4 regions of the Streptomyces crystallinus genome follow, and region 1 is predicted to be linked to each of the others. Evidence: riboswitches for the same ligand, from Rfam matches in the RefSeq annotation. Region 1 holds a riboswitch; each other region holds the start of a gene.

Region 1 (7,330 bases):
TCGCCGACCACGCGCGCGCACTTCACATAGCCGCGCTCGGGGCGCAGGCCCATCTCGTTCATCTGGTAGACGATGCGGCGGTGGACCGGCTTCATGCCGTCGCGGGCGTCCGGCAGGGCCCGCGAGTAGATCACCGAGTAGGCGTACTCGAGAAAGGAGCCCTGCATTTCGTCCACGACGTCGATGTCGAGGATCTTCTCCTCGAAATCGTCCGGCGGCGGGGTCTTCGTGCTGCGGCGGGCCATCGCGGCTGCGGCTCCTTCACCAACGAGTTCTTCTTAGCGACCACCAACAAGGTCTGCTGCTGACGCCGACCATTGTGGACCGTCCCACTGACAACGCAGACCGCGACCCGGGAACTTCGCCAGGTGTCGGTGCGCTTGCATACAGTGGCAGGACTTCTTCACCGCGATCGAAGGGACGTACATGCCCATGGGTCACACGGCCACCGCCCAGGCCGGCTCCGGCGGCCTGACAGCGACCGAGCACCGGCTGGCCAACGGCCTGCGCGTGGTGCTCTCCGAGGACCACCTGACCCCGGTCGCCGCGGTCTGCCTCTGGTACGACGTGGGCTCCCGCCACGAGGTCAAGGGCCGTACCGGCCTGGCTCACCTCTTCGAGCACCTGATGTTCCAGGGCTCGCACCAGGTCCACGGAAACGGCCACTTCGAGCTGGTGCAGGGCGCGGGAGGCTCGCTCAACGGCACCACCAGCTTCGAGCGGACCAACTACTTCGAGACCATGCCCACCCACCAGCTGGAGCTCGCGCTGTGGCTGGAGGCCGACCGCATGGGCTCGCTGCTCTCCGCGCTGGACGAGGAGTCCATGGAGAACCAGCGCGACGTCGTCAAGAACGAGCGCCGCCAGCGGTACGACAACGTGCCGTACGGCACGGCCTTCGAGAAGCTCACCGCGCTGGCCTACCCGGAGGGCCACCCGTACCACCACACGCCGATCGGCTCCATGGCCGACCTGGACGCGGCGACGCTCGAGGACGCGCGGAACTTCTTCCGTACGTACTACGCGCCGAACAACGCCGTCCTCTCGGTCGTCGGCGACATCGACCCCGAGGTGACGCTCGCCTGGATCGAGAAGTACTTCGGCTCGATCCCCTCGCACGACGGCAAGCAGCCGCCGCGCGACGGCGCGCTGCCCGGCGTCATCGGCGAGCAGCTGCGCGAGGTCGTCCACGAGGACGTCCCCGCGCGCGCCCTGATGGCCGCCTACCGACTGCCGCACGACGGCACCCGTGAGTGCGACGCCGCCGACCTGGCGCTCACCGTCCTCGGCGGCGGCGAGTCCTCGCGGCTGCACAACCGTCTGGTGCGCCGCGACCAGAGCGCCGTGGCGGCCGGGTTCGGCCTGCTGCGCCTGGCCGGCGCCCCCTCGCTGGGCTGGCTGGACGTGAAGACGTCCGGCGGCGTCGAGGTCCCCGACATCGAGTCGGCCGTCGACGACGAGCTGGCCCGGTTCGCCGAAGAGGGCCCCACGGCCGAGGAGATGGAGCGCGCCCAGGCCCAGCTGGAGCGCGAGTGGCTGGACCGGCTCGGCACGGTCGCCGGCCGCGCCGACGAACTCTGCCGTTACGCGGTCCTGTTCGGCGACCCCCAGCTCGCCCTGACCGCCGTCGACCGGGTGCTCGACATCACCGCCGAGGAGGTGCGGGACGTGGCCCGGGCCACCCTGCGCCCGGACAACAGGGCGGTGCTGGTCTACGAGCCGACCACCGCCGCAGCAGACGACGCGGCCGACGCCGACGCCAAGGGAGCCGAGCAGTGAGCGAGACCGGCGTGACGATGCAGTTCCACCCCCAGCCGGCCGCCGGCGCGGCCCGTCCCTGGGCGTTCCCCGCCCCCGACCGCGCCACCCTGCCCAACGGGCTCACCGTGCTGCGCTGCGACCGCCCCGGCCAGCAGGTCGTGGCCGTCGAGATCTTCGTCGCCGCCCCGCTGGACGCCGAGCCGGCCGGTCTGGACGGCGTGGCCACGATCATGGCGCGGGCGTTCTCCGAGGGCACCGACAAGCGCTCCGCCGAGGAGTTCGCCGCCGACCTGGAGCGCTGCGGCGCCACCCTGGACGCGCACGCGGACCACCCGGGCGTGCGGGTCTCCCTGGAGGTCCCGGTCTCCCGGCTGCCCAAGGCGCTGGGGCTGCTCGCAGAGGCGCTGCGCGCCCCCGCGTTCGCCGACGCCGAGGTGGACCGCCTGGTGCGCAACCGCCTCGACGAGATCCCGCACGAGCTGGCCAACCCGGCGCGCCGCGCCGCCCAGCAGCTCTCCCGCGAGCTCTTCCCGGCCACCGCGCGCATGTCGCGCCCGCGCCAGGGCACCGAGGAGACCGTCAGCCGCATCGACGCGGGCGCGGTCCGGGCCTTCTACGAGGCGTACGTACGCCCGGCCGCGGCCACCGCGGTGGTCGTCGGCGATCTGGGCGCCACCGACCTGGACGCGGTCCTGGCGGACACCCTGGGCGCGTGGACCGGCACTCCGGCCGAGGAGCGCCCGATGCCCCCGGTCACCGCCGACGACACCGGCCGCGTGGTCATCGTGGACCGGCCCGGCGCCGTCCAGACGCAGCTGCTGATCGGCCGGGTCGGACCCGACCGGCACGACCGCGTCTGGCCCGCCCAGGTCCTCGGGACGTACTGCCTGGGCGGCACCCTCACCTCCCGCCTGGACCGCGTCCTGCGGGAGGAGAAGGGCTACACGTACGGAGTCCGTGCCTACGGCCAGGTGCTGCGCTCCGGCGCGGAGGGCACCGGCGCCGCCATGCTCGCCATCAGCGGCTCGGTGGACACGCCCAACACCGGCCCGGCGCTCGACGACCTGTGGACGGTGCTGCGCAAGCTGGCCGCCGAGGGGCTCACCGACGCCGAGCGGGAGACCGCCGTGCAGAACCTGGTGGGCGTGGCCCCGCTGAAGTACGAGACGGCGGCCGCCGTCGCCGGGACGCTGGCCGACCAGGTCGAGCAGCACCTCCCGGACGACTTCCAGGCGCAGTTGTACGCGCGGCTGGCCGACACGGGCACCGTGGAGGCCACCGCGGCGGTCGTCAGCGCCTTCCCGGTGGACCGGCTGGTGACCGTGCTCGTCGGGGACGCGGCGCAGATCGTGGAGCCCGTCAAGGCCCTCGGAATCGGTGAAGTCACCGTCGTGGCGGGCTGATTGGACCGTCCGCCGGGGCTGCCTCGCGGGCGGGCGGACGAGCCGGGTGAGGACCCCGGTGGCCGAGAGGCCGCCGGGGTCCTCCCTTATGTCCGGTTTATTGGGGAGGTTGCCTGTCTGTCATGTGGCGTGCGCTACAAAAAGACGCGTCTGTTTGGTGATTGAAAGATCAGCCGTCTAGCGTCAGTCCGGCTGTCCGTCACCACCCGTCGCAGCCGCGGCACCGGACAGCGATCGCCGAGTCCCCAACTGGCGCGAGCCAGGGGAGCCGGGGACCCACTCAGTCCCTGGGGTGAATCGGACGCCTCCGTTCGCGGAGGGGCCCGTAGGAGACCTTCCAGCTCCGAACCCGTCAGCTAACCCGGTAGGCGAGATGGAAGGAAAGGACACCGCCACTCCATGGCGTTCACCCGTGCCACCGGGAAGCACCGTCGTCCGAGCGCCGTCTCGCGCAAGAGCGCGAACATAGCGGGCATCGCCACTCTCGCCACCGCCGGAGTCGTGGGCACCCTCGCCTCGCCGGCCCTGGCCGCCGAGACCGCGGCCCCCGCCGCCGCCTCCGTCGAGGACACCGGCATCACCCAGGCCATCGTGATCGGCGACTCGCTCGCCGACCGCATCGACGCCCAGGCCGCCGCCCAGCAGCACGCCGCCGACAAGGCCCGCGCCGCCGCCGAGGCGAAGCGCAAGGCCGAGGCGAAGGCCAAGGAGGAGCGCGAGGCCAGGGAGCGCGCCGCCCGCGAGGCCGAGCGCAAGCGCCTCAACTCCTTCGTCGCCCCGATCGCCGGCAGCTATGTCTCCACCGGCTACAAGACCGGTGGCTCGATCTGGTCCTCCGGCAGCCACACCGGCATCGACTTCCACGCGGGCATGGGCACCTCGGTGCACGCCGTGGGCCTCGGCACGGTCGTCGAGGCGGGCTACGGCGGCGCCTACGGCAACAACATCGTGATCCGCATGAACGACGGCACGTACACGCAGTACGGCCACCTGTCGTCCATCGGCGTGTACGTCGGCCAGCGCGTCGAGCCGGGCCAGCAGATCGGCCTCTCCGGCAACACCGGCAACACCACCGGCCCGCACCTCCACTTCGAGGCCCGCACCTCCGCGGAGTACGGCTCGGACATCGACCCGATCGCCTATCTGCGCTCGCACGGCGTCAACCTCTGACACGGCCGTCCCGCGTCCCACCGAAGCCCCCGGCGCCCGCGCCGGGGGCTTCGTCGTGCCCCCGCCCCCTGCGTGATCCGTCCATGGCCAAAAGATATGCATTGCATACGGCATGTCACCGGGAATTAACAGCCGCTGGAATAGAGTCGCCGAACAGGCGTCGATCGACCGCGTTTCGCGGGGATTAAGGCGGAGGTTCGGTCATGCGCATTCCGGCGCAATCGGTATGCACGGCAATCCGCGACGACATCGTCACGGGGCTCTTCGCGCGCGGCAGCCGGCTCACCGAGGAAGTGCTCGCCCGGCGGTACGGGGTCTCCCGAGTGCCCGTCCGCGAAGCGCTGCGCACGCTGGAGTCCGAGGGGTTCGTCACCACGCGCCGGCACGCCGGGGCCTGTGTCGCCGAGCCCACCGAGCAGGAGGCCGCCGACCTGCTCGAACTGCGCACCATGCTGGAGCCGCTGGCCGCCTCGCGGGCCGCCGCCCGGCGCACCGAGGCCCATCTCAAGGTGCTGCGCGGCCTGGTCAGGCTCGGTCAGGACCGGATCCGGCGGGGCCAGGGCGAGGATCTGCGCTCGCTGGGCGTCTGGTTCCACGAGACGCTCGCCCAGGCCTCCGGCAGCCCCGGCCTCATCGCGTTGCTCACCCAGCTGCGGCACAAGATCGCCTGGATGTACGTGGTGGAGCAGCCCGCGCTGCCCGCCGAGTGCTGGGCGGAGCACGGGGCGATCGTGGACGCGCTGGCGCGCGGCGACGCCGAACGGGCCAGGTCGCTGGCCGCCCACCACGCCGACCGCGCGTTTTCCGCCTATCGCCTGCGGCGCCCGGCCGAGGTGAGGCCTTCGCAACATGCCGTAAACACCGCGAGCGCCCGTGCTTAACAGGGCCGCCGTATACAAAGGGGTGATTCGACGGGGGTGTTTCGTGCTGCCCGAAATCGCCCCGGATATTCGACGGAACGGGCCGTCGGCCCGCACGACCGGCCCATGCGGGTAACCGGTACCGGCGCGCGACCGGTACCCGCACCCAAAAGGAAAGGAGCCGTGGACCCCGAATTCAGGGTCCACGGCTCCGATCGCGAAGTGCGGTGACGCGCCGGGTCCGGCCAGGGGCCGGCCGGGCGGGGTCAGACGGTCTCGGGGAGCTCCTCGAGGCCCTCCGCGACGAGCTTCGCCAGACGCTCCAGGGCAGCCTCGGCGCCGTCCGCCTCGGAGGCCAGCACGATCTCCTCGCCGCCCTGCGCGCCCAGGCCGAGCACCGCGAGCATGGAGGCGGCGTTGACCGGGTTGCCGTCGGCCTTGGCGATCGTCACCGGGACGCCGGAGGCCGTGGCGGCGCGGACGAAGATGGAAGCGGGGCGGGCGTGCAGGCCCTCGGCCCAGCCGACATTGACGCGGCGCTCAGCCATGGTGATGCCCTTCGAAATCTCTGACGGTTGTCTAGACCAGTCTCTCATGTCCTGCGCAGTGCTCGATCCCGACGAGGGTCCCGGATCCGGCGGCCCTTCGGCCCTGGCCGCCCTCTCCACTTGCCCCTACCTTGACCCGACCCAACCGGCCTCGCGACCCGTAGGCTGCCCGTATGCAGGCTCCGCAGGAGAAGACGCAGGACCCCGCGTACCCGGCCCACTGGGAGGCCGACGTCGTGCTGCGCGACGGGGGCACCGCGCGGATCAGGCCCATCACGACCGACGACGCGGAGCGGCTCGTCTCGTTCTACGAGCAGGTGTCGGACGAGTCCAAGTACTACCGCTTCTTCGCGCCCTACCCCCGGCTGTCGGCGAAGGACGTGCACCGCTTCACCCATCACGACTACGTGGACCGGGTCGGGCTCGCGGCGACGGTGGGGGGCGAGTTCATCGCGACCGTGCGCTACGACCGGATCAACGCGCAGGGCCGGCCCGCCTCGGCGCCGGCCGACGAGGCCGAGGTGGCGTTCCTGGTCCAGGACGCCCACCAGGGGCGCGGGGTCGCCTCCGCGCTGCTCGAACACGTGGCGGCGGTCGCGCGCGAGCGGGGGATCCGGCGGTTCGCGGCGGAGGTGCTGCCCGCCAACAACAAGATGATCAAGGTGTTCACCGACGCGGGCTACCAGCAGAAGCGTTCCTTCGAGGACGGCTCGGTCCATCTCACACTGGATCTGGAGCCGACCGCCGAGTCGCTGGCCGTACAGCGCGCCCGCGAGCAGCGCGCGGAGGCGCGCTCGGTGCAGCGGCTGCTGACGCCCGGTTCGGTGGCGGTGATCGGCGCCGGGCGCGCGCCGGGCGGCGTGGGCCGTACGGTGCTGCGCAACCTGCTCGGGGCGGGCTTCACCGGACGTACGTACGCGGTCAACCGGGCCCTGCCCGAAGGCGCTTCCCGGCTCGACGGGGTCCCGGCGGTCCGCTCGCTCGCCGAGCTCGCCGAGCCGGTCGACCTCGCGGTCCTCGCGGTCCCGGCCGAGCGGGTGCCGGAGGCGGTCGCGGAGTGCGGTGAGCACGGGGTGCAGGGGCTGGTCGTGCTGTCCGCCGGGTACGCGGAGAGCGGCGCGGCCGGGCGCGAGCGCCAGCGCGAACTGCTGCGCCAGGTGCGGTCGTACGGCATGCGGCTGATCGGGCCCAACGCGTTCGGCGTCATCAACACCGCGCCCGGCACGCGGCTGAACGCTTCGCTGGCGCCCGAGCCGCCGGGCCGCGGCCGGATCGGCCTGTTCACCCAGTCGGGCGCGATCGGCATCGCGCTCCTGTCCGGTCTGCACCGGCGCGGCGCGGGCCTGTCGACGTTCATCTCGTCGGGCAACCGGGCGGACGTCTCGGGCAACGACATCCTCCAGTACTGGTACGAGGACGCGGACACGGACGTGGTCCTGCTCTACCTCGAGTCCATCGGCAACCCGAGGAAGTTCACCCGGCTCGCGCGGCGTACGGCGGCGGTGAAGCCGGTGGTGGCGGTGAAGGGCGCCCGGCACAGCGGCTCGACCCCGCCGGGGCACGCGGTCCCGGTGACCCGGGTCCCGGA
Region 2 (7,330 bases), on a different contig from region 1:
CGGCGGCACCGGTGCCCATGTGCTCGATATGGCCCGGTTCACACTGCGGCCGCCGCACCTCTGCGTCATGGCGCCCGGCCAGGTCCACCAGTGGGAGTGCCCGGACGGGCCCGAGGGGTGGGTGATCCTGTTCACCGAGGACTTCCTGCTCGACCACCCCGACGACCGCGCCCTGCTGCGCGGACTCGGGCCCCGGCCCTGGCTGGAGCTGGACGCGGAGGCCGACGCGTGGACGTCCTCGCTGGTGGCGGAGATGTACGAGGAGTACCGGACCGGCGCCGAGGGCTTCCACGGGGTGATCCGCGCGCTGCTGCACATCCTCGTCGTACGCGCCGCCCGGCTGCCCGCACGGCCCGTCACCCCGGCCGTCGCCCGCACGGGCGGTGTCGCGGGGCAGTTCACCGCGCTGGTCGCCCGCGCCGACGAACTGCCCCCGTCCGTACGGGCGTGCGCGGAGCGGATCGGGGTGTCCGTGGGGTATCTGAACGAGGCGGTGAAGGAGGCGACCGGCCGTACGCCCGGCGAGCTCATCCGCCAGGCCCGCACCCACGAGGCCAAACGGCTGCTGCTGCACACCGAGTTGACCGTACGTCAGGTGGCCGCCCGGGTCGGGTTCGCCGATCCCGCCTACTTCTGCCGCTTCTTCCGCCGCGAGACCGGCGCCAGCCCCGGTGACTTCCGGCGCGGCGGCGGAGATTTTCACCACGACCACCGCATTGCGTCCATCGCCCGAAGCCGATCGTCCGCCTAGCGTCGTAGCCATCCCCCACCTCCCCCCGAGGAGCAGACATGGATGGCGAGCGCGACGCGACCACACCTGACGAGAGCCGGCCGCCGGGCGCCGACGGGCGGCCCCGGCCCAGCCGCAAGACCGTGCTGCGGGCCGCACTTGCGGCCGGAGTGGCCTTACCCGTGTCGATGGCGGCCGTGCCCGCCCTGGCGCGCGGCGCCGTCGGCAGCGGCACCGGCCCCGAGCTCACCCCGCCGTGCGACGACGGCGACCACCCCACCCCGGAGCAGATAGAGGGCCCGTACTTCAAACCGAACTCCCCCGAACGCACCTCGCTCCTCGAACCCGGCACCCCCGGCACCCGTCTCACCGTCACCGGGTACGTCTTCGGCCGGGCCTGTCTGCCGCTGGCGGGCGTGCTGCTCGACTTCTGGCAGGCGGACACCAACGGCGCGTACGACAACACCGGCTTCCGGATGCGGGGCCACCAGTACACCGACGCGCGCGGGGCGTTCACGCTCACCACCGTCGTGCCGGGGCTCTACCCGGGCCGCACGCGCCACATCCATGTGAAGGCGCAGGCCCCCGGCCGCCCGGTGCTCACCACCCAGCTCTACTTCCCCGGCGAGCCCCGCAACAACACCGACTCGCTCTTCGACGCCCGGCTGCTGATGACCGTACGGGACGCGGGCGGCGCGAAGCAGGCGGCGTTCGACTTCGTGCTCGACGTGGCCCAGTCGCCGTCACCGACCCCCACGCCCACCGACCCCCCGCCCGGCACCACCTGGGCCGTCGGCACCTCCTACCGCTCGGGCGACCGCGTCACGTACGGCGGCCGCACCTACGCCTGTCTCCAGGCCCACACGGCCCAGCCGGGCTGGGAGCCGCCGAACGTGCCCGCGCTGTGGGGGCCCGCGTGACCCTGCGCCCCGGCGCGCGCAACCCCACGGTGTACCGGGGCGGTTGAGGACAGGCCCTGGGGCGCCGCGTGCGCGCGGGCCGTGAGAAGAAAAAGAGACCCCGGCCGCCCGACCCCGCCGGGCGGGCCGGAGGGGGGAGGGCGCCGGGTCGCTCCACCGCGCAGGCGGCCGGGCCGGCGCGCAGAACCCGGCGCTTTCCCCCGACAGTTCGTGTTCCCCGATAGTCTTCAATTCGGCGTCGGATTACCACGCTTTTCAGGATTGCCGTCGCCTTGCCGTTCCGTATGAGCGTCCGGCGGATCCTTCGCCGTAGCGCCCGGATTCGCGACGACGCGGCGGGCGGCTGCGAAATACCGTCGCCTTTTCGGCTGTTCCTCTCGCGGCACTTCCCGCCGTACTTCTCGCAACCACCGCACAGTTCGGGCATTTCCGCCCGGCGGGCGTGGATGGCACACTGCGATCATGACTACGGAAACGATCAGCGCGGCGGCCGCGGGCGCCTGGAAACTCGGTGACCTGTCGGTCAACCGCCTGGGATTTGGCGCTATGCGCCTCACCGGCAGCGCCGCCTTCGACCTCGGCACGCCCAGCGACCGCGAGCGGTCCCTCGCCGTGCTGCGCCGCGCGGTCGAACTCGGCGTCAACCACATCGACACCGCGGCTTTCTACTTCTCCCGGCTCCGGTCCGCCAACGAGCTGATCAGCCGGGCACTGGCCCCCTATCCGGACGATCTGGTCATCGTCACCAAGGTCGGGCCGGGGCGCGACGCGTCCGGCGCGTGGCTGCCCTGGGCCAGGCCGGAGCAACTGCGCGGCCAGGTCGAGGAGAACCTGCGCCAGCTGGGCCGTGACCACCTCGACGTGGTCAACCTGCGCCTCAACGGGCCGGGTTCGCTCGCCGAACACTTCGGCGCGCTGGCCGAGCTGCGCCAGGCGGGCCTCATCCGCCACCTGGGCCTCTCCAACATCGACCCCGAGCATCTGGCGGAGGCCCAGGCCATCGCGCCGGTGGTCTGTGTGCAGAACCGGTACGGCCTGGACAGCCGGCGGACGGGCTCCGACGAGGTGCTGCGGCTCTGCGGTGAGCAGGGCATCGCGTTCGTCCCGTTCTTCGCCATCGCGGGGGAGGGGCGCGAGAGCGGTGCGGCACAGACCGGGGCCACGGACGGCGACGCCGTCCTCGCGGTCGCCCGCGCGCATGGTGTGACGTCCGCGCAGGTCCGCCTCGCGTGGACGCTCGCGCAGGGCGAGCACGTGCTGGCCATCCCGGGCACCGGCAACCCGGACCACCTGGTGGAGAACGTGGCCGCGGGCGCGCTGCGGCTCACGGACGAGGAGATGGCGCTGCTCCAGACGCCCTGCTAGATGTCCGAAATGGACCCTGGGTGACGGTTTTAAGTCCTATGTCGCCAATCGTTTCATTGGGAACGAAAAAGAGGCTTAGCTTTCGATTGGCTTTCATTTGGGTGCTGCCAGTGAAATATCTGTCGTCCCGGTGAAAGTCGGCGGAAGACGTGAAATGGGTCACGCGGGCCCCCGGCGGGCAGGGCCGCGGCGGGGCACGCATTCCGTTCTGTGGAGGGCGAGTTGGGGGTACGGGGAGAGAAGCACCCGTATCCCCGGAACCCGGTGGATCTTTCTTGACGATCTCCGCGTGAATTCCCGCTCTTGTTCACGCCGGTCCCCTTCGTTTACGGTCACGCTCAAATCCGGATGGACCGCCGAATCCTGCCGCTGTCCGGAAACCTCCCACACACGAAAAGGCAGGAGCGGGGGAACCAGGTAGGCCGCCGAATCCGGATGACGGAACGGCTCGGGGTGAAGCCGCGTGCAGCGCGGCCGGGCACTCTCGCCCGAACCCGACAGCTCACCTCGCAGGCGAACGAGAGGAATTCTCCATGCCTGCAAAGGGTAAGCACCGCCGCCCCAAGTCCAGCACCCTCACCCGGGGCATCGCCGCCGCGGGCACGGGCGGCGCCGCGCTCATCATTCCGGTGATCGGCGCGACCAGCGCCGGTGCCGCGCCCTCGGCGGCCCCGCACTCCGGTGCCGTGGCCAAGGCCCCGGCCGCCGTGGCCAAGGCGGCGCCGACGACCTACTCCGTGGTCGCCGGCGACTCCCTCTCCAAGATCGCCAAGGACCTGCGGGTGAGCGGCGGCTGGAAGCAGCTCTACCAGGACAACCGCCAGGCCATCGGCGGCAACCCGGCCATCATCCACCCCGGCCTGGAGCTGGCCGTGGGCAAGAAGGCCCCGGCGGCCTCCGCCGACCGTACGGCCACGACCCAGCGGGCCGACCGCTCGGCGCGGACCTCCACCCTGCCCCAGCAGGCGACCGCCGCCGTGGCGAAGACGGCGACGTACTCCGACAACCTGGACGGCTGGATCCGGCAGTCGCTGGACATCATGGCCCAGCACGGCATCCCGGGCTCCTACGACGGCATCTACCGCAATGTGATGCGCGAGTCGTCGGGCAACCCGCTGGCCATCAACAACTGGGACTCCAACGCCGTGGCCGGCACCCCGTCCAAGGGCCTCCTCCAGGTCATCGACCCCACCTTCGCGGCCTTCCACGTGCCCGGCACGTCGACGGACAGCTACGACCCGGTCGCCAACATCGTCGCCGCGTGCAACTACGCGGCCAAGACCTACGGCTCGATCGACAACGTGAACGGCGCCTACTGACCGAGTCCTCCTGCCGCCCGGGTGGGATGCAGACCATCTGGTCCAACAAGGACCAGATGGTCTGTTACTTTGGCGTGACCAGGCCCAGGGGAGGACCGTCATGCCACGCCCGACGCGCGCCGAGCTCGACGAGGAGATCGTCGAGGCCGCCGCCGAGCTCTTCACCACGCGGGGATACCGCGGCACCTCCGTGCAGGAGATCGCGGACCGGGTCGGCTACTCCAAGACGGGCCTGCTGCACCGCTTCCCCTCCAAGGAGCGGCTGCTCGCGGCGACACTGACCGGCCCGCTGACCGAGTTCGCCGCGCTTCGGGCCACCTGGGACGCCCTGCCGGAGGGTCCCGAGCGGCACCGGCGGGCCTCGGCCGACCTGGTCGACCTGGCGCTGCGCCACCGCTCCCGCCTCGCCCTCCTCTTCAACTCCGGGCTGCCGGTGCTGCCCGGCGCGCTCGCCGGTGTCGAGGGCATGGGGGATCTCGGGGACCACCGCACGGAGACCCTCGCCGCCTTCGCGGACGCGGACGACCTGGCGGGCACGATCCGGGCGCAGCTGGCCGTGACCGGGCTGCTCAGCACCGTCGCCGCGCGCCAGGACGTGCCGGACGAGCTGCTGCGCGCCCCGCTGCTCGAGGCCTTCCGCGCCGCGTGCGGGATACGCGCGCAGCATGAGGGGGCCGCGCGATGACGCCGCGTGCTGTCGCGAGCCGGGCGCTGCGCGGATGGCGCAAGTACGCCGTCGCCGTCGTCGTGCTCGCCGGGCTGGGCCTGGCGGGCGACCGGGCCGCGGCCGCCTGGACCGAACACCGTACGGCCGACGCCTTCCAGAAGGCCCAGGGCCTCAAGTCCGCGCCCCACGTGAAGGTGCACGGCTTCCCCGTACTGACCCAGCTGGCCGGCGGCACCCTCGACCGCGTCGACATCGAGGCGTCCGACATCCCCGCGGGCCGCGACGGCGGCAGGCTCCCCATCACCACCCTCAACGTCGAACTCGACCGACTGCGCCGCTCGGCGGACGCCTCCGAGGCCCATGCCGCCTCCGCCCGGGCCACGGCGTTCGTGTCGTACGAGGACCTGTCCCGCGCACTCGGCATCGAGATCGGCTACAGCCAGGACAGCACGAAGGCCGAGCCGCGCGTCGCGGCCACCGCCTCGCTGCCCCTCGTCGGCAAGGTCGGGGCCAGCGCACGGGTCGAGGTGGCGGGCGACCGTGCGCTCGCCCTGCGGTCGGTGAAGGCGGGCGACGGCCTGCCGAAGGCGCTGCGGTCCATGGTCACCGGCATGCTGGAGCGCGAGCTGGCGCTCGGCGGCATCCCGGACGGTCTGGCGCTCACGTCCCTCACCACCACGCCCGACGGCCTCACCGCGACGCTCTCCGGAAAGGACGTCACCTTCCGCACCGACGAGCGCGCGTGAACTCCCGCCCGACCACGGGTCCCTGACGGGCCATCACGCGCCAGGCCTCACGCCGTGACTTCCGTCCCCCGATACACCCGCAGCGCGGGCACCTCGTACGACATCTCCGTCAACTCCGGGGCGGGCGCGGGGTGGAAGCGGCCCGCGCTGACCGAGAGGTTGACGATGAGGTGGGCGTGCCAGCGACGCCCCACCCCCCGGCGGTCGGCGAAGACGGGAGCGCCGTTCACCCACCACGTCACCGACCGCGCCCCGAAATCCACCCGCAGGTCCAGCAGGGCGCCGGGGGCGACGGACGGGTCGCGGTAGGAGTGGTGGGCGCCCCTGACGTGGTTGGTGAGCTCCAGCAGGTCGGGGTTGTCGGGGTGGTACTCGAAGACGTCGACCTCCTGGCCGCCGTCCCGCCAGGTCCAGATCGCCGGCCAGGCCCCTTGCTCGCGCGGCAGCCGGACCCGGGCCTCCAGCACGTCGCCCGCGCGCACCATGAAGTCCTCGTCGCTGCCCTCGGTGGTCAGCAGCCCCGCGCTCCAGGTCCCCTCGGGGCGGCGCCTCGCCCGAAACGTCCCGGTCCGGCTGTACTCGGCATCCGGGACCAGATGGTCGAGCTTGTCGTCGCCCGGGTTGACCGGGCCGCCGTCCGGATACGCCCAGGAGCGGCCCGCGACCCACTGCGCGGGGGAGGTGAAGTCGGCCGTGAGGACGGGGAGCAGCGGGGCCTCGGTGAGCACGGGCACACTGTGGCACAGCCGTAGGGGCACACCCTCCGCGCCACCCGCGCGTCGCCCGGGCTCTTCCCGCCGTACCGCAAAAGTATGCTTTACGTAAGCAAATATCTGCGGTCGTAGGCTGGCCGCACCCTCGGGGCATTTTTCCCCGGGCTGTCGGGGATTCTGTGGCGTACGGATGAAAAATTTGACATTTGCTGTACGGCGCGGCGGGGGCGTGCTACTGTTGATCGCAGTTGCAGTTGTGGTTCCCAAAGACTTCAAGTGCCTGGGCGGGCTTCTTCCGTCGGGCACTTTTGTATTTCCGGATGCTTTATCCGGACGGGGCAATCATCACGGCGACGCCGGGGTTCGCACAGTGTGGACCCCAGGGCACTGCCCCGAAGGAGATATGACATGGCTACTGGCACCGTGAAGTGGTTCAACTCGGAAAAGGGCTTCGGCTTCATCGAGCAGGAGGGTGGCGGCCCGGACGTGTTCGCCCACTACTCGAACATCGCCGCCCAGGGCTTCCGTGAGCTTCAGGAAGGCCAGAAGGTGAACTTCGACGTCACGCAGGGCCAGAAGGGCCCGCAGGCGGAGAACATCACCCCCGCCTGACGCCACTGAAGCGCAGGTATGACGCAGCTGGGGCCCGCACCTTGTGTACGGGCCCCAGCTCGTTGCTGTCTCCGGGCCGCACACCCACGGGGTGCGCGCCCACCGCGCCGTGGACGGCACTCCACGATGCGCGGGACCCCGGCTGCCGCCGCCGTGGTCGCCACCGCCCCGCCGGGTATCTCCCGCCGGGCCGGCGCACGGCAGGTATTCCGAGGCCCGGAAAAGGTCCGCAGCGTCGCGGCCGCCCCGGGCTCGCTC
Region 3 (7,330 bases), on a different contig from region 1:
GGCCGTGCGCTCGCGGATGATCGTGCGGTACGAGCGGGCCATCCGGTCGGCGCCGCGGCCGTCGGAGAGGACCGAGCGCAGCTGGTTGATGTCGCCGTCGCGGACCATCTTCCAGAACTCGGCCCCGTCGGCGGGGTCGGTGAGCGGTATGTTCACGTTCCGCACGCCCGGCAGCTCGACGTCCGGGCCCTCCAGCCGCTGGTCGGCCGCGTTGCGGAAGTCGAAGATGGTGTGCAGCCCGAGCGAGGTCAGGAAGGCCGCGTCCTGCTCGGTCGCATGGGCCAGGTGGCCGCTGCGGAAGAGCCGTCCGTGCCGCAGCCGCCGGCCGTCCACGGTCGGCAGTCCGCCCACATCACGGAAGTTGCGCACGCCGGCGAGCTCGGGCTCGGTCGAAGGGATCTGCGGAGTCTGCTGCGTCACGTTGGCTCCTGATGTGGTTCGAAAAAAGATCACGCCGCCTCGATCCGACGATACGACATGGGTTCCCGGGGCAATCATCTCGGCGGTCTGACCGAAATGCGACCCCCGCGTACCCATTGCCCTCGCGGGCGCGCTGCCCTGATCCTGTTGCTGATGTTCATGCCTGTGCGTACCTGTGCGGAACTGGGGGTTCGGGATGATCGAGACCGCGGACAGCGGACGGATATGGCTGCTCTCCGGCCGCACCAGCGGTTATGCGCTGCACCTCACGGACCACGGCGAACTCCTGCATCTGCACTGGGGCCCACGGCTCACCCTCGCCGACGCCGAAGCCCTGGCACTTTTGCCCCTCGCGCCCCACCGGCCCTTCGAGTCACCACTGGATGGTCAGGAGGAGTACGTGGTGGAGTGCGGGCCCCGTTTCGCGCGCCCCGCGCTCTCCGTACGGACGCCCGAAGTGCGCGGCACCGAAGGGGAGTTCGCGGGGGCGGACGTCGACGGCGACGAGCTGCGGCTGCGGTTCGCCGACGCGGTGCACCGCCTCGGGCTCACCCTGCACTACCGGATGCGCGACGACTCGGACGTCGTCGAGCGCTGGGCGACCGTCGCCCACGAGGGCGCGCCCGGCGATCCGGACCTGGAGCTGCTCCGCGCCGACGCGGCCGTATGGACACTGCCGCCGCGCGAGGGCTGGCGGCTCAGCCAGCTGCACGGCCGCTGGGCGGCCGAGTCCCGGCTCGTACGGTCCCCGCTCACCCCCGGCGACAAGGTCCTGGGCAGCCGCCGCGGCCACACCGGCCACCAGCACCTGCCCTGGGTGGCCCTGGACGCCGAGGGCACCGCCACCGAGGAGAGCGGCGAGGTGTACGGCTGCGCGCTCGGCTGGTCCGGGTCCTGGCGCATCGCCGTACAGCACCTGCCCGACGGCCGGGTGCAGATCAGCGGCGGCGCCGGGTACGACGACTCCGGGCTGTTGTCGCTCGCGCCCGGCCACGCGTACACCACACCGGTCTTCGCCGGGCTGTGGAGCCCGGACGGCTTCGGCGGGGCCAGCCGAGAGTGGCACGCCTGGCAGCTCGCACGGGTGGTCCCGGAGGCCGGGCGGGTGCGGCCTGTGCTCTTCAACTCCTGGGAGGCCACCCGGTTCGACATCGGCGAGGAGCAGCAGCGGGCGCTGGCCGGGCGCGCGGCCGCGCTGGGCGTCGAGCTGTTCGTCGTCGACGACGGCTGGTTCGGGGAGCGCACCCACGACGCCGCCGGGCTCGGCGACTGGACGCCCAACCCCGAGCGCTTCCCCGGCGGGCTGAAGCCGCTCGCGGACGAGGTGCACGCGCTGGGCATGCGGTTCGGGATCTGGGTGGAGCCGGAGATGGTCAACCCCGACAGCGCGCTGTACCGGGCGCACCCGGAGTGGGTGCAGCACCAGAGCGGCCGCCGGCGCACCGAGTTCCGCAACCAGCTGGTGCTCAACCTCGCCCGCCCCGACGTCCAGGAGCACCTGTGGGAGCAATTGGACGGGCTGCTCTCCAGCGTGCCCGTCGACTATGTGAAGTGGGACTTCAACCGCTCCTTCAGCGACGCGGGCTGGCCCGGCGAGGAGTATCCGCAGCGGCTCTGGATCGACCACGTACGGGCGCTCTACGGCCTGCTGGACCGGCTGCGGGCCGCACACCCCTCGGTCGACTTCGAGTCCTGCTCGGGCGGCGGCGGCCGGATCGACCTCGGCATCCTCTCCCGCACCGACCAGGTGTGGACCTCCGACAACACCGACCCGCTGGACCGGCTCGCCATCCAGCACGGCTTCAGCCAGCTGCACCCGGCCCGGGTGATGGCCGCCTGGGTCACCGACAGCCCCAACACCCTGCTCAACGGCCGCCGCAGCAGTCTGCGCTTCCGCTTCGTCAGCGCGATGGCCGGAGTGCTCGGCGTCGGCGGGGACCTCACCCGCTGGAGCGAGGACGAACTGGCCGAGGCGCGCGGCTGGGTGGAGCTGTACAAGGAGATCCGGCCGGTGGTGCAGCTCGGTGCCCAGTACCGGCTGCGGCCCCCGGAGGGCGGTCTGAGCGCCGTCCAGTACGTACGCGGCGACGACGCCGTCGTCCTCGCCCACCTCCAGGCCCAGCACCACGGGCTGCGGCCCCCGGCCCTGCGGCTGCGCGGCCTGGACCCGGCGGCCGCTTATCGGTGCCTGGACACCGGGGCCGTGCACCGGGGAGCGGTATTGCTGCACCGGGGCCTGGACACCGGGCTTGTGGGTGATCTTGATGCGGCGGTGTTCCGTTTCCGGCGGGCGGGTGCGGGGGAGGGATGAGGAATTCACCCGCCGAGCGCGACAAAGCTGCCCATCTGGGTGTAGCGGCTCAAAACGGGACAGAGTGTGGTGATAGCTCTCGGGCTGGGTGAATCAGGGCGGAACTTTCGTCCGGATTGGGCGATTTGATGGACCCTGTCCATCTCCCGGGCGTGACACGGAGGTTGCCCGTGAGGAGCGTCATATCCGTGACGTTCCGTGGTGGCGGCCCCGAATGAATTCCCCCGTCCGGCCGGGCCCGTTGGGAATTCCGGTCCACGCAGGGTGACCGCAATTCCCCGGTGAATTCGCGGCCGGGAATGCGGATGACGAATGGGCACTTGTCGTGGTGCGCCGGGCTCGCTTACGGTCACCGCAATCCGGGTGGACCGCCGAATCCTGCCACCGCCCGGAATCCGCACCCATCCACGCGTGGCAGGAGCGGGGGACCCAGGTAAGCGCCGTCCGGAATTCCGGCACGGCTCGGGGTGAAGCCGGAGCACCGTGACGCAGCGGTGCCGGCCGGGCAGCTCCAGCCCGAACCCGACAGCTCACCTCGCAGGCGCCGGAGAGGAATCCGCCATGCCCGCGAAGGGTAAGCACCGCCGTCCCAAGTCCAGCCCGATATCCCGGGGCATGGTCGCCGCCGGCACGGGCGGCGCCGCACTCGCCATCCCGCTGCTCGGCGCCACCGGCGCGCACGCCGCGGCGCAGACCGCCGCCCCCGCCGCCGCGCCCCAGCAGACCGCCCGGGCCGCCGCCTTCGTCGCCGCGCCCGCCGCCCCGCAGGCCGCACCGACCACGTACAAGGTCAAGAGCGGCGACTGCCTGTCGCGGATCGCCGAGGACCACCGGCTCGGCGGCTGGCAGCGGCTGTACCAGGACAACCGCGAGGTCGTCGGCTCCGACCCGGCGCTGATCCGGCCGGGCATGAAGCTCGTCCTCGGCGCGAAGGCCGCCGGTGCGTCGCACACCTCCGCCAAGGCGAGCGGCTCGCACGGGACCGGCGCGAAGCCGGCCGCGAAGCCGGCCCCCGCCAAGGCCCACACGTCGACGTCGTCCCAGGCCACCGGCGCTTCCCCGGCCGACACCGCCCCCTCGGCCGGCCAGGGCTCCTCCTCCGGCTTCCGCGCGCCCCTGGACAGCGTGAGCATCGGCACCCCGTACCGCATGGCCGGATCCATGTGGTCCAGCGGTTACCACACCGGCGTCGACTTCGCGGCCGAGACCGGCACCGTGGTGAAGGCCGTCGGCGCGGGCACGGTCGTCTCGGCCGGCTGGGGCGGCGCGTACGGCAACCAGGTCGTCATCCGGCACGCCGACGGCATGTACTCCCAGTACGCCCACTTCTCGCAGCTCTCGGTCTCGGCCGGGCAGAGCGTGACCGAGGGCCAGCAGCTCGGGCTCTCCGGCGCCACCGGCAACGTCACCGGCCCGCACCTCCACTTCGAGATCCGCACCACGCCCGACTACGGCTCGGACGTCGACCCGATCGCCTACCTCCGCCAGCAGGGCGCGAGCCTCTGACGGAAGCCGTGCCGCCCGAATCGCCGGGGGTATTCGGCGTATTCCCGCTGGGGACAACTGACCGGGTGGTCTATATCACCCACCGTCAACCCCTCCTTACGGTCGCGTAGGTCACACGCGTAAGGGAAAGATATGGTCCCGTGGCAGACGATTCGAGATCATTCAACAGCGGTACGTTCGGGTCGTACACGGCGATCGGCGACAGCTTCACGGAAGGGGTCGGCGACCCCGGTCCCGACGGGGCATTCGTCGGCTGGGCGGACAGGTTCGCCGTGCTACTGGCAGACCAGCGACCGGAGGGGGCCTTTCGCTACGCCAATCTCGCGGTCCGCGGCAGGCTCCTCGACCAGATCGTCGAGGAGCAGGTGCCGCGGGCCAAGGAGCTCGCACCCGACCTGGTGAGCTTCTGTGCGGGGGGCAATGACATCATCCGGCCGGGCAGCGACCCGGACGACGTGGCCGAGCGCTTCGAACGCGCGGTGGCCGACCTGAAGAGCACGATCCCGACGGTCATGGTGACCACCGGGTTCGACACCCGCGGGGTGCCGGTCTTCAAGCATCTGCGCGGCAAGGTGGCGACGTACACCGCGCATGTGCGCTCCATCGCCGACCGCTACGGGTGCCCGGTGCTCGACCTGTGGTCGCTGCGGTCCGTCCAGGACCGGCGGGCGTGGGACGCCGACCGGCTGCACCTGTCGCCCGAGGGGCACACCCGGGTCGCGCTGCGCGCCGCCCAGGTGCTCGGGCTCGAGATCCCGGCCGACCCTGACCAGGAGTGGCCCCCGATGCCGCCGCGGGGCACCCTCGAGGTGCGGCGCGACGACATCCACTGGGCGCGTGAGCACCTGGTGCCATGGATCGGGCGACGGCTGCGCGGCGAGAGCTCGGGCGACCACGTGGAGCCCAAGCGGCCCGACCTGCTGCCTCTGTGACGGCCCATCAGGTGGGTTGGCCCCTGGGCCAACCGCGCTGACGGGCCGTCATGTGGGCGGCGCCGTGCGCGGCTCAGCCGTGCAGCAGCTTCCGCTCCGTCTCCGGGTCGAGTCCGACCCGGGGGCGGTCCGGCCGCTGCGGCGCCTCCCCGCCGATCGACCGGAGCCAGGCCCAGGTGTCGGCGGCCGTCTCCGCGACAGGACGGCAGCGCAGCCCGGAGAGCACCGCCTTCCACACGTTGGAGCCGTGCATCGTGCCGTGCAGCTCGCCCGGCGGGATCCACACCGGCAGGTCGCTCCACGGCTCGACCCCGGCGGCCAGGATCGGCTCCGGGTCCGTCCAGCGCAGCTCCGCGCCGCCGCCGGTCACCCGCGCGCACGCCTCCAGGAGCTCGCCCATCGTGGTGTGGTCCGGCGGGCAGACCAGGTTGTACGGGCCGCAGAGCCCGAAGTCGGCGGCGCTCACGATCCACTCCGCCAGATCCCGTACGTCGATGAACTGCACCGGCAGATCGCGCGGCCCCGGAGCCAGCACCTCGCCGCCGCGCGCCATCCGGCCCAGCCACCAGGGCAGCCGCCCGATGTTCTCGTACGGGCCGAGGATCAGCCCGGCGCGCACCAGGAGCGAGCGGTCCGGGCCGAACTCCCGGACGGCGGCGAGCTCGCCGCCGCGCTTGGCCTGGGCGTAGGCCACCTCGCCCTCGGCGTCCGGCGAGCCGTCGACCAGCTCCGCGCCCTCGTCGGCCCCGACCGGGACCGGGTGCTCGTACACCGAGCGGCTCGACACGTACACATACCGGGCGGCCCGCCCCTCGGCGAGCAGCCGCGCGGCGTCGCGCACCGCCGAGGGCGCCCCCGACCAGGTGTCCACGACCACGTCCCACCGGCCGTCGGCGAGCGCCGCCAGACCGTCCTCGGCCGTCCGGTCGCCGAGCAGGGCCCGCACGCCCTTCGGCGGCTCGTGGCGGCCCCGGTGGAAGACCGTCACCTCGTGCCCGCGCGCCAGCGCGGTCTCGGCCACGGCGCGGCCGACGAACTCCGTACCACCCAGTATCAACAGCTTCATGGCCGCAACTCTGCCCGCCGGAACGGCTCCTGAGAACCGGTCCGTGCCGGTCCACGCTCAGGGCGAAATCCAGACGCTCCCGAAGGGCGGCCCGAGGGAGCGTCGAGGGCGGGTTGTCAGGGGCGGTACAGCTGGCCGGGCTTCGGGGCGGCGGGGGAGAGCAGCTGGGGCACGGTCACGAAGGTGAAGCCGCGCGCCTTCAGGGCGTCGATGATCCCGGGCACGGCGGGCACGGTCCCGTCGTAGATGTCGTGCAGCAGGATGATGCCGTCGCGGTCGGCCTGGTCCAGGATCCGCTCGGTGATCAGGGCGGAGTCGTTGGTGGAGTAGTCCTTGGCGGTCGCGCTCCACAGGATCTGCGAGAGCCCCAGCTCCTTGGTGACCTTGGTGACCTCCTCGTTGGTACGGCCCTGCGGAGGCCGCATCAGCACCGGCTTGCGGCCGGTGAGCTTGGCCACCGCCTCCTGGGTGCGGTTGAGCTCGGCGCGTATCTCGGCGGGCTTCAGCTTGTCCAGGCGCTCGTGCGACCAGGTGTGGTTGGCGACCTCGTGCCCCTCGGCGGCGAGGCGGCGCACGGTGTCCGGGTACTTCTCGACGTGGTTCCTGCCCAGCAGGAAGAAGGTGGCGTGCACCTTCTTCTCCTTGAGCGTGTCCAGGAGTTGGGGCGTCTTCGGGCCCGGCCCGGCGTCGAAGGTCAGCGCTATGCACTTGGCCTTGCGGCAGTCCACCCCGGAGGCGGCGCCCGCGTCGGCGCCCGCCGCGGCCTTGCTGTCCAGCGCGTCGTTGCGGGCCGAGCGCGGCGAGACGGCGCCGTCGGAGCAGCCGGTCAGCGTCATACCGAGCGCGGCCACCGCCACCAGCGCGGCCGTGGCTCGCCCCCGCGCACGACGGACTTCGGAATTGCTGCTGCGCATGAGGCGACTCCCCTTCGGCATGGGCCAGAACATGCTTCGGACTATACGCGAGGTGTATACACGGGATGCATAGTGGGGTGGGGGTGTGGGGGGGGCGGGGTCCGGGCCGGGCACGGGGAAGCGGGTGCCGTCGAGCGGGGTGCAGGGGGGGCGCGGCCCCGGCTTCGGGACCCCTGGGCGT
Region 4 (7,330 bases), on a different contig from region 1:
TGGTCGAGGCGGTGGAGGAGGGCGACCGCGACGAGCTGCGCGAGGAGCTCGGCGATGTGCTGCTCCAGGTCGTCTTCCACGCGCGGATCGCCGAGGAGGATCCCGAGGAGCCGTTCTCGGTGGACGACGTCGCCGGGACGATCGTGGAGAAGCTGATCCACCGCCACCCGCACGTCTTCGGCGACGAGAGCGCCGAGACGCCGGAGGAGGTCAAGGAGCACTGGCTGCGGCAGAAGGCGGCGGAGAAGCGTCGCGACTCGGTGACCGAGGGCATCCCGCTCGGCCAGCCCGCCCTCGCCCTCGCCGCCAAACTGGCCTCCCGGGTGCGCACGGCGGGCCTCGAGGTGCCGCTGCCGGTCGGCGAGGGCATCGGTTACCGCCTGCTCGCCCTCGCGGTCGCGGCGGAGGCCGACGGCACGGACCCGGAGGCGGCCCTGCGGGCGGCGGCACGGGCGTACCGGGACGCGGTCCTGACGGCGGAGACGGGCTGAGAGCCGTGAGCCCCTCGACGCCGCCGGACCGGGCAGCGACCCCGACCGGCCAGGACCCCTCTTCCCCCGGCCCCTCTTCCCCCGACCCTTCTTCCCCCGGCCCCGCTTCAGCCGACCCCGCTTCCCCGGCGGCGCCGGAGCCCGCCGCGCCCGCCGCGCCCGAGATGTTCACCTGGGAGTTCGCCACCGACCCCTACCCCGTCTACGGCTGGCTGCGCGAGCACTCGCCGGTGCACCGGACCAAGCTGCCCAGCGGGGTCGAGGCGTGGCTGGTGACGCGGTACGCGGACGCCAAGCAGGCGCTCGCCGACCAGCGGCTCTCCAAGAACCCGGCGCACCACGACGAGTCGGCGCACGCCAAGGGCAAGACGGGCATCCCGGGCGAGCGCAAGGCCGACCTGATGACGCATCTGCTCAACATCGACCCGCCGGACCACACCCGGCTGCGGCGGCTGGTGTCGAAGGCGTTCACTCCCCGTACGGTCGCCGAATTCGCGCCCCGGGTACAGGAGTTGACGGACGCGCTCATCGACCGGTTCGCCGAGCGCGGCGAGGCCGACCTCATCCACGAGTTCGCGTTCCCGCTGCCCATCTACGCCATCTGTGACCTGCTCGGGGTGCCGCGCGAGGACCAGGACGACTTCCGCGACTGGGCCGGGATGATGATCCGGCACGGCGGCGGCCCGCGCGGCGGTGTGGCGCGCTCGGTGAAGAAGATGCGCGGGTACCTCCTGGAACTCATCCACCGCAAGCGGGAGAACCCCGGCGACGACCTCATCTCCGGTCTGATCCGGGCCAGCGACCACGGCGAGCACCTCACCGAGAACGAGGCCGCCGCGATGGCCTTCATCCTGCTCTTCGCCGGGTTCGAGACGACCGTGAACCTCATCGGCAACGGCGTGTACGCGCTGCTGCGCAACCCGGAACAGCGTGAGCGCCTCCAGGCCTCGCTGGCGGCCGGGGAGTCGGACCTGCTGGACACCGGCGTGGAGGAACTGCTGCGCTACGACGGGCCGGTGGAGATGGCCACCTGGCGGTTCGCCACCCGGCCGCTGTCGATCGGGGGTCAGGACATCGCCGCGGGCGACCCGGTGCTCGTCGTGCTCGCCGCCGCCGACCGCGATCCGGAGCGCTTCCGCGACCCCGACACCCTCGACCTCGGGCGCCGCGACAACCAGCACCTCGGCTACGGCCACGGCATCCACTACTGCCTCGGAGCACCGCTCGCCCGCCTGGAGGCGAGGGCCGCGCTGGCAACGCTGTTGCGGCGCCTCCCTGACCTGCGGCTCGGGGCGGATCCTGCCGATTTGCGCTGGCGCGGCGGCCTCATCATGCGCGGACTGCGCACCCTTCCGGTCGAGTTCACGCCCGCCGTAACTGACGGTACGTCAAAACTGTGACTTTCGCGTTATCGCGGGTGCATCGACTTGTGACAAGCGTTCGAGTACGGCTACGTTCACCCCTCGACTCGGCAAACCAGGCTCACCGCCAGGCCCAGCAGTCACAGACGTAGTCACACGGAAGGCCACAGCATGCGCTCCGGGAACGGACGGCACCGCCGACCCCGCCAGGCTCCCGCACTCGTCGTCGCGGCGGGGGTGACCGGCTCGGCCCTCGCCCTGCCGCTCTTCGCCGCGAGCGGCGCGAACGCCGCCTCCGCGACCACCTGGGACCGCGTCGCGGAGTGCGAGAGCGGCGGCGCCTGGAGCGCGGACTTCGGCAACGGGCTGTACGGCGGGCTCCAGCTCTCGCAGGAGACCTGGCAGACCTACGGCGGCACCTCCTATGCCGAGCGGCCCGACCTGGCCAGCCGCGCCCAGCAGATAGCCGTGGCCGAGAAGGTGCTCGCGGCGAAGGGCCCCAAGGCCTTCACCAGCTGCTCGTCGGTCTCCGGGCTCACCTCGGGCGCCGGTGCGCCGGCCGTCGACCCGGGCGCCACCCCCTCGCCGTACGTCCCCTCCGAGGAGGGGGCCGCGACCCCGGACGCCACCGCGACGCCGTCCGCGCCCGCGAAGAAGCCTCCGGCGTCCCGTACGCCCTCCGGCTCCGCCTCCACCGCTCCCAAGCCCTCCACGACGCCCTCGGCGCCGTCCACGGGTGCGAGCGGCAAGCCCGGCTCGACCGACGCCGGCGCCGGCGGTACGGCGAAGACCACCGACCCGGCCGCCGGCTCCGCCTCCGGCGGCAAGCACCGCGGCACGCCGGACCCGGCCGAGAGCGGCACCCCCGCGACCACCGAGCCGGGCAATACGGACAACACCCATGAATCGGGGCGACACGCCTCGCGAGGTGACGCCGACTCACGTGGCGCGGGCGACGTCCTGGGCGCCGACTACACCGTCCGCCCCGGCGACAACCTGTGGGACATCTCGCGCGCGCACAAGGTCGAGGGCGGCTGGTCCGCGCTCTACAAGGCCAACGAGAAGACGATCGGCTCCGACCCGAACCTGATCCTGCCTGGCCAGAACCTTGATCTGAACCTGGCAAAGACGGACAACCCGGCCCCGACCAAGGGGTAGTTCAGGGGTCTATGTCCGCTTCTGTGCAAGTGAGACATGGATCTCTTTCCGTCAACTGCCCTGTCCCGTCCGCCCGGTACGCGCGTTACGCCCCCGACCTGCGGAAACAGGGGGCGCGAAAGAGGCCCGAGGGGCGATTTCTCCCTGATGTGCCCCTTTGAACATCAGGGGTTGGTGTGTTTACGGTCGGAGCGCTCGTCACCACGGGCCCCTCCGACCGGAAACGCCGAATCCTGCCGTCGGTCGCGGGGGAACAGTCGACGCTCGATGCGCCGTAGGCAGGAGCGGGGGACCCAAGGTAAGCGCCGGGCCCGGCCGTTGGGGGACGTACACACGTCCCCGGCGGCCACGGGACCGGCTTGGGGTGAAGACGCGCCACTGGCGCGGCCGGGCCACTCACTCGCCCGAACCCGACAGCTCACCTCGCAGGCGTCGGTGAGGAGAACTCCATGCTGCTTTCTGGCAAGGGCAAGCACCGCCGCCCGTCCAAGGCCGTCCGCGTCGTCACGCTGGCGGGTGTCACCGGTGCCGCCGTCGCCGCCCCGCTGATGGCCGCGGGCTCCGCCTCCGCCGCCTCCGTCTCCACCTGGGACGCCGTCGCCCAGTGCGAGTCCGGTGGCAACTGGTCGATCAACACCGGCAACGGCTACTACGGCGGTCTGCAGTTCTCGCAGTCCTCCTGGGCCGCGGCGGGTGGCACCCAGTACGCCTCCCGTGCCGACCTGGCCACCAAGGGCCAGCAGATCGCCACGGCCGAGAAGCTGCTCGCCATGCAGGGTCCGGGTGCCTGGTCCTGCGCCGGTGCGGGCAACCTGACGGCCGGTGGGTCGGCCGCGGACGTGGACACGTCCGGCGCCGCGAAGAAGGCCGCGCCGAAGAAGGCCGCGCCCAAGGCGGCCCCGGCCCCCAAGCGGGAGTCCGCCCCCGCCTCGCGCGGCGAGTCCCGCCCCGCGCCGGTCAAGACCGGTGACGGCGAGTACACGGTGAAGTCCGGCGACACCCTCGGCTCCATCGCGGCGGCGCACGGCGTCAAGGGCGGCTGGGAGAAGCTGTACGAGCTGAACAAGGACGTGGTGAAGGACGCGAACCTGATCTTCGTGGACCAGCACCTCCACCTCAGCTAGCGCGTGCTGCCCGGTCTTTGTCTGCGGGTGTGTGGTGGGTTGCTCGCGCAGTTCCCCGCGCCCCTAAAGGACTGTGGCTGAGCTGGGTGCTCCGGCGCGGCCTACTACCTAAGGGGCGCGGGGAACTGCGCGAGCAACCACCCACTCAGCCGCAGACGAAGGCCGGGCCCTGGGGCGGAGCCCCCGGCCGCCCGCCGGAGGGCTTTCGGGAAGGGGTGGGGTGGGGGCCCAAAAACCGGCCCCCAAGATCCACTCAGCTGTCAGCTGAACCGGGCCCGGGGCCGCGCCCCGAGCAAAGTCCCGCCCCACACGGGGCGGGGCTTTGTTTTGTTCGGGAACATTTTGCCCCCCGTTTCGTCCCACGACCCGGTCGGTCGGCTGGCCGATGCCCCGGAGCCGGTTAGGCTCAGGGGTGCCGGACCACGCGGCCCGGCCCATTCGCGTCACATCCCAGAAGGAGATGCTCGTGCCGTCCATCGACGTCGTCGTAGCCCGGGAAATCCTGGACTCCCGAGGCAACCCCACGGTCGAGGTCGAGGTCGGCCTCGACGACGGCAGCACCGGCCGTGCCGCCGTCCCCTCGGGTGCCTCCACCGGTGCCTTCGAGGCCATCGAACTGCGTGACGGCGACCCCAGCCGCTACCAGGGCAAGGGCGTCGAGAAGGCCGTCCTCGCCGTGATCGAGCAGATCGGCCCGGAGCTCGTCGGCTACGACGCCACCGAGCAGCGCCTGATCGACCAGGCGATGTTCGACCTGGACGCCACGGACAACAAGGGCTCGCTGGGCGCCAACGCCATCCTCGGCGTCTCGCTCGCCGTGGCCCACGCCGCCTCCGAGGCCAGCGACCTGCCGCTGTTCCGCTACCTGGGCGGCCCGAACGCGCACCTGCTGCCCGTTCCGATGATGAACATCCTCAACGGTGGGTCGCACGCCGACTCCAACGTCGACATCCAGGAGTTCATGATCGCCCCGATCGGCGCGGAGTCCTTCTCCGAGGCGTTGCGCTGGGGCACCGAGGTCTACCACACCCTCAAGGCCGTCCTGAAGCGCAAGGGCCTGTCCACCGGCCTCGGCGACGAGGGCGGCTTCGCCCCGAACCTGGACTCCAACCGCGCCGCCCTGGACCTGATCCTGGAGGCCATCAAGGAGGCCGGCTACGCCCCGGGCAAGGACATCGCGCTCGCGCTCGACGTCGCCGCGTCCGAGTTCTACAAGGACGGCAAGTACGAGTTCGAGGGCCAGTCCCGCTCGGCCGCCGAGATGACCGAGTACTACGAGGGCCTCGTCGACGCCTACCCGCTGGTCTCCATCGAGGACCCGCTCTTCGAGGACGACTGGGCCGGCTGGAAGGTCATCACCGACAAGCTCGGCGCCCGCGTCCAGCTCGTCGGCGACGACCTGTTCGTCACCAACCCGGAGCGCCTGGCCCGCGGCATCGAGGAGGGCACCGCCAACGCGCTGCTCGTCAAGGTCAACCAGATCGGTTCGCTGACCGAGACCCTCGACGCCGTCGAGCTCGCCCAGCGCAGCGGCTTCAAGTGCATGATGTCGCACCGCTCCGGCGAGACCGAGGACGTCACCATCGCCGACCTCGCCGTCGCCACCAACTGCGGCCAGATCAAGACCGGCGCCCCGGCCCGCTCCGAGCGCGTCGCCAAGTACAACCAGCTGCTGCGCATCGAGGAGATCCTCGACGACGCCGCGGTGTACGCGGGCCGCAGCGCCTTCCCGCGCTTCAAGGGCTGACCAGCCCGAGACGGGCCAGTCCGGACACGGGCTGACCGCCCTGTCGTACGTACGTCCCCGGCCGCGGTCCCGTACCGTGTCCGGGGACGTTGTACGTACGTGAGGGGAGCGGGGCGACATGGCCAAGGGCGACCGGGACCGGTTCTCCACCGCGGCCCGGCTCAAGGTGCTCGGCGAGCAGACCGCGGCCCGGGTCTACCGCTCCCAGACCAAGCGCCAGGCGCGCCGCTCCCGGCTCACCGGCCGGGCCGCGCTGCTCGCCCTGGTGATGTGCTCCCTGGTGGTGGCCCTCGCGTACCCGATGCGCCAGTACGTGTCGCAGCGCGGCGACATCGCCGAGCAGCGCCGCAAGGAGCACGACGCGGCCGCGCAGGTCGAGCGGCTGCGCGACGAGAAGGCGCGGCTCCAGGACGACGCGTACATCAAGCGGCTGGCCCGGGAGCATCTGCACATGCAGTTCCCGGGCGAGACCGGCTACACCGTGACCGACCCGTCGGCCGGCAAGGGCCGCCGCGACGGCAAGGCCGCCACCGGCCGCCCCTGGCACCAGAACCTCTGGGACGGCGTGGACAAGGCCGACCGGCCCGGCAACTGACGACGTGAACCGCCAGCGACAGATCCAGACAGACAGAGACTGAGACAGACACCGCGATGGAAACGCCCCCGCCCCAGACGCCCAGCACCGAGCCGACCGAGGCGGACATCGCCGCCTTCCAGGAGCAGCTGGGCCGCCCGCCGCGCGGACTGCGCGCGATCGCGCACCGCTGTCCGTGCGGCAACCCGGACGTGGTCGAGACGGCCCCCCGGCTGCCCGACGGCACGCCGTTCCCGACGACGTACTACCTGAGCTGCCCGCGGGCCGCGTCGGCGATCGGCACCCTCGAGGCCAACGGCGTCATGAAGGAGATGACGGAGCGTCTGGCGACCGACCCGGAGCTCGCCGCCGCCTACCGCGCCGCCCACGAGGACTACATCGCCCGCCGCGACGCCATCGAGGTCCTGGAGGGCTTCCCGAGCGCGGGCGGCATGCCGGACCGGGTGAAGTGCCTGCACGTGCTGGTCGGCCACTCGCTGGCGGCCGGGCCCGGGGTGAACCCGCTGGGCGACGAGGCCATCGCGATGCTGCCCGAGTGGTGGGCCAAGGGCCCCTGCGTCACCCCCTGCGTGGCCGGGGAGGGCGAGAAGTGACGCGGGTCGCGGCCATCGACTGCGGGACGAACTCGATCCGTCTGCTCGTCGCCGACGCGGACCCGGCCACCGGCGAACTCGTCGACCTGGACCGCCGGATGACGATCGTGCGCCTGGGCCAGGGCGTGGACCGCACCGGCCGGCTCGCCCCCGAGGCCCTGGAGCGCACCTTCGCGGCCTGCCGCGAGTACGCGGCGGTCATCGAGGAGTTCGGTGCCGAGCGGCTGCGCTTCGTGGCCACCTCCGCCTCCCGTGACGCCG

Evidence for each region. Region 1 has a riboswitch for cyclic di-AMP ahead of ABD236_RS00605 (M23 family metallopeptidase). Riboswitches for the same ligand answer to the same signal wherever they lie in the genome.
Region 2: it holds a riboswitch for cyclic di-AMP, as region 1 does, so the genes downstream of both, ABD236_RS13685 (transglycosylase SLT domain-containing protein) here and ABD236_RS00605 (M23 family metallopeptidase) in region 1, are expected to answer to the same signal.
Region 3: it holds a riboswitch for cyclic di-AMP, as region 1 does, so the genes downstream of both, ABD236_RS15375 (M23 family metallopeptidase) here and ABD236_RS00605 (M23 family metallopeptidase) in region 1, are expected to answer to the same signal.
Region 4: it holds a riboswitch for cyclic di-AMP, as region 1 does, so the genes downstream of both, ABD236_RS10240 (transglycosylase family protein) here and ABD236_RS00605 (M23 family metallopeptidase) in region 1, are expected to answer to the same signal.

Annotation. Positions count from the first base shown of each region.
Region 1 covers NZ_BAAACA010000001.1:142,912-150,241, forward strand. Annotated here, with positions in the region: gene ABD236_RS00590 (DNA gyrase/topoisomerase IV subunit A) at 1-245, opposite strand, end outside; gene ABD236_RS00595 (M16 family metallopeptidase) at 427-1,779, shown strand; gene ABD236_RS00600 (M16 family metallopeptidase) at 1,797-3,164, shown strand; cyclic di-AMP (ydaO/yuaA leader) riboswitch at 3,390-3,550, shown strand; gene ABD236_RS00605 (M23 family metallopeptidase) at 3,564-4,334, shown strand; gene ABD236_RS00610 (GntR family transcriptional regulator) at 4,538-5,215, shown strand; gene ABD236_RS00615 (HPr family phosphocarrier protein) at 5,461-5,742, opposite strand; gene ABD236_RS00620 (bifunctional acetate--CoA ligase family protein/GNAT family N-acetyltransferase) at 5,916-7,330, shown strand, end outside.
Region 2 covers NZ_BAAACA010000014.1:684,650-691,979, reverse strand. Annotated here, with positions in the region: gene ABD236_RS13700 (helix-turn-helix transcriptional regulator) at 1-751, shown strand, start outside; gene ABD236_RS13695 (dioxygenase family protein) at 790-1,650, shown strand; gene ABD236_RS13690 (oxidoreductase) at 2,113-3,015, shown strand; cyclic di-AMP (ydaO/yuaA leader) riboswitch at 3,360-3,546, shown strand; gene ABD236_RS13685 (transglycosylase SLT domain-containing protein) at 3,549-4,334, shown strand; gene ABD236_RS13680 (TetR/AcrR family transcriptional regulator) at 4,435-5,019, shown strand; gene ABD236_RS13675 (LmeA family phospholipid-binding protein) at 5,016-5,747, shown strand; gene ABD236_RS13670 (LamG domain-containing protein) at 5,795-6,475, opposite strand; gene ABD236_RS13665 (cold-shock protein) at 6,869-7,072, shown strand.
Region 3 covers NZ_BAAACA010000014.1:1,066,110-1,073,439, reverse strand. Annotated here, with positions in the region: gene ABD236_RS15385 (tyrosine-protein phosphatase) at 1-420, opposite strand, end outside; gene ABD236_RS15380 (alpha-galactosidase) at 617-2,731, shown strand; cyclic di-AMP (ydaO/yuaA leader) riboswitch at 3,107-3,288, shown strand; gene ABD236_RS15375 (M23 family metallopeptidase) at 3,293-4,237, shown strand; gene ABD236_RS15370 (SGNH/GDSL hydrolase family protein) at 4,378-5,169, shown strand; gene ABD236_RS15365 (NAD-dependent epimerase/dehydratase family protein) at 5,243-6,235, opposite strand; gene ABD236_RS15360 (polysaccharide deacetylase family protein) at 6,352-7,149, opposite strand.
Region 4 covers NZ_BAAACA010000012.1:68,454-75,783, forward strand. Annotated here, with positions in the region: gene ABD236_RS10225 (nucleoside triphosphate pyrophosphohydrolase) at 1-491, shown strand, start outside; gene ABD236_RS10230 (cytochrome P450 family protein) at 656-1,891, shown strand; gene ABD236_RS10235 (transglycosylase family protein) at 2,024-3,010, shown strand; cyclic di-AMP (ydaO/yuaA leader) riboswitch at 3,271-3,457, shown strand; gene ABD236_RS10240 (transglycosylase family protein) at 3,460-4,134, shown strand; gene eno (phosphopyruvate hydratase) at 4,595-5,881, shown strand; gene ABD236_RS10250 (FtsB family cell division protein) at 6,000-6,476, shown strand; gene ABD236_RS10255 (DUF501 domain-containing protein) at 6,533-7,069, shown strand; gene ABD236_RS10260 (Ppx/GppA phosphatase family protein) at 7,066-7,330, shown strand, end outside.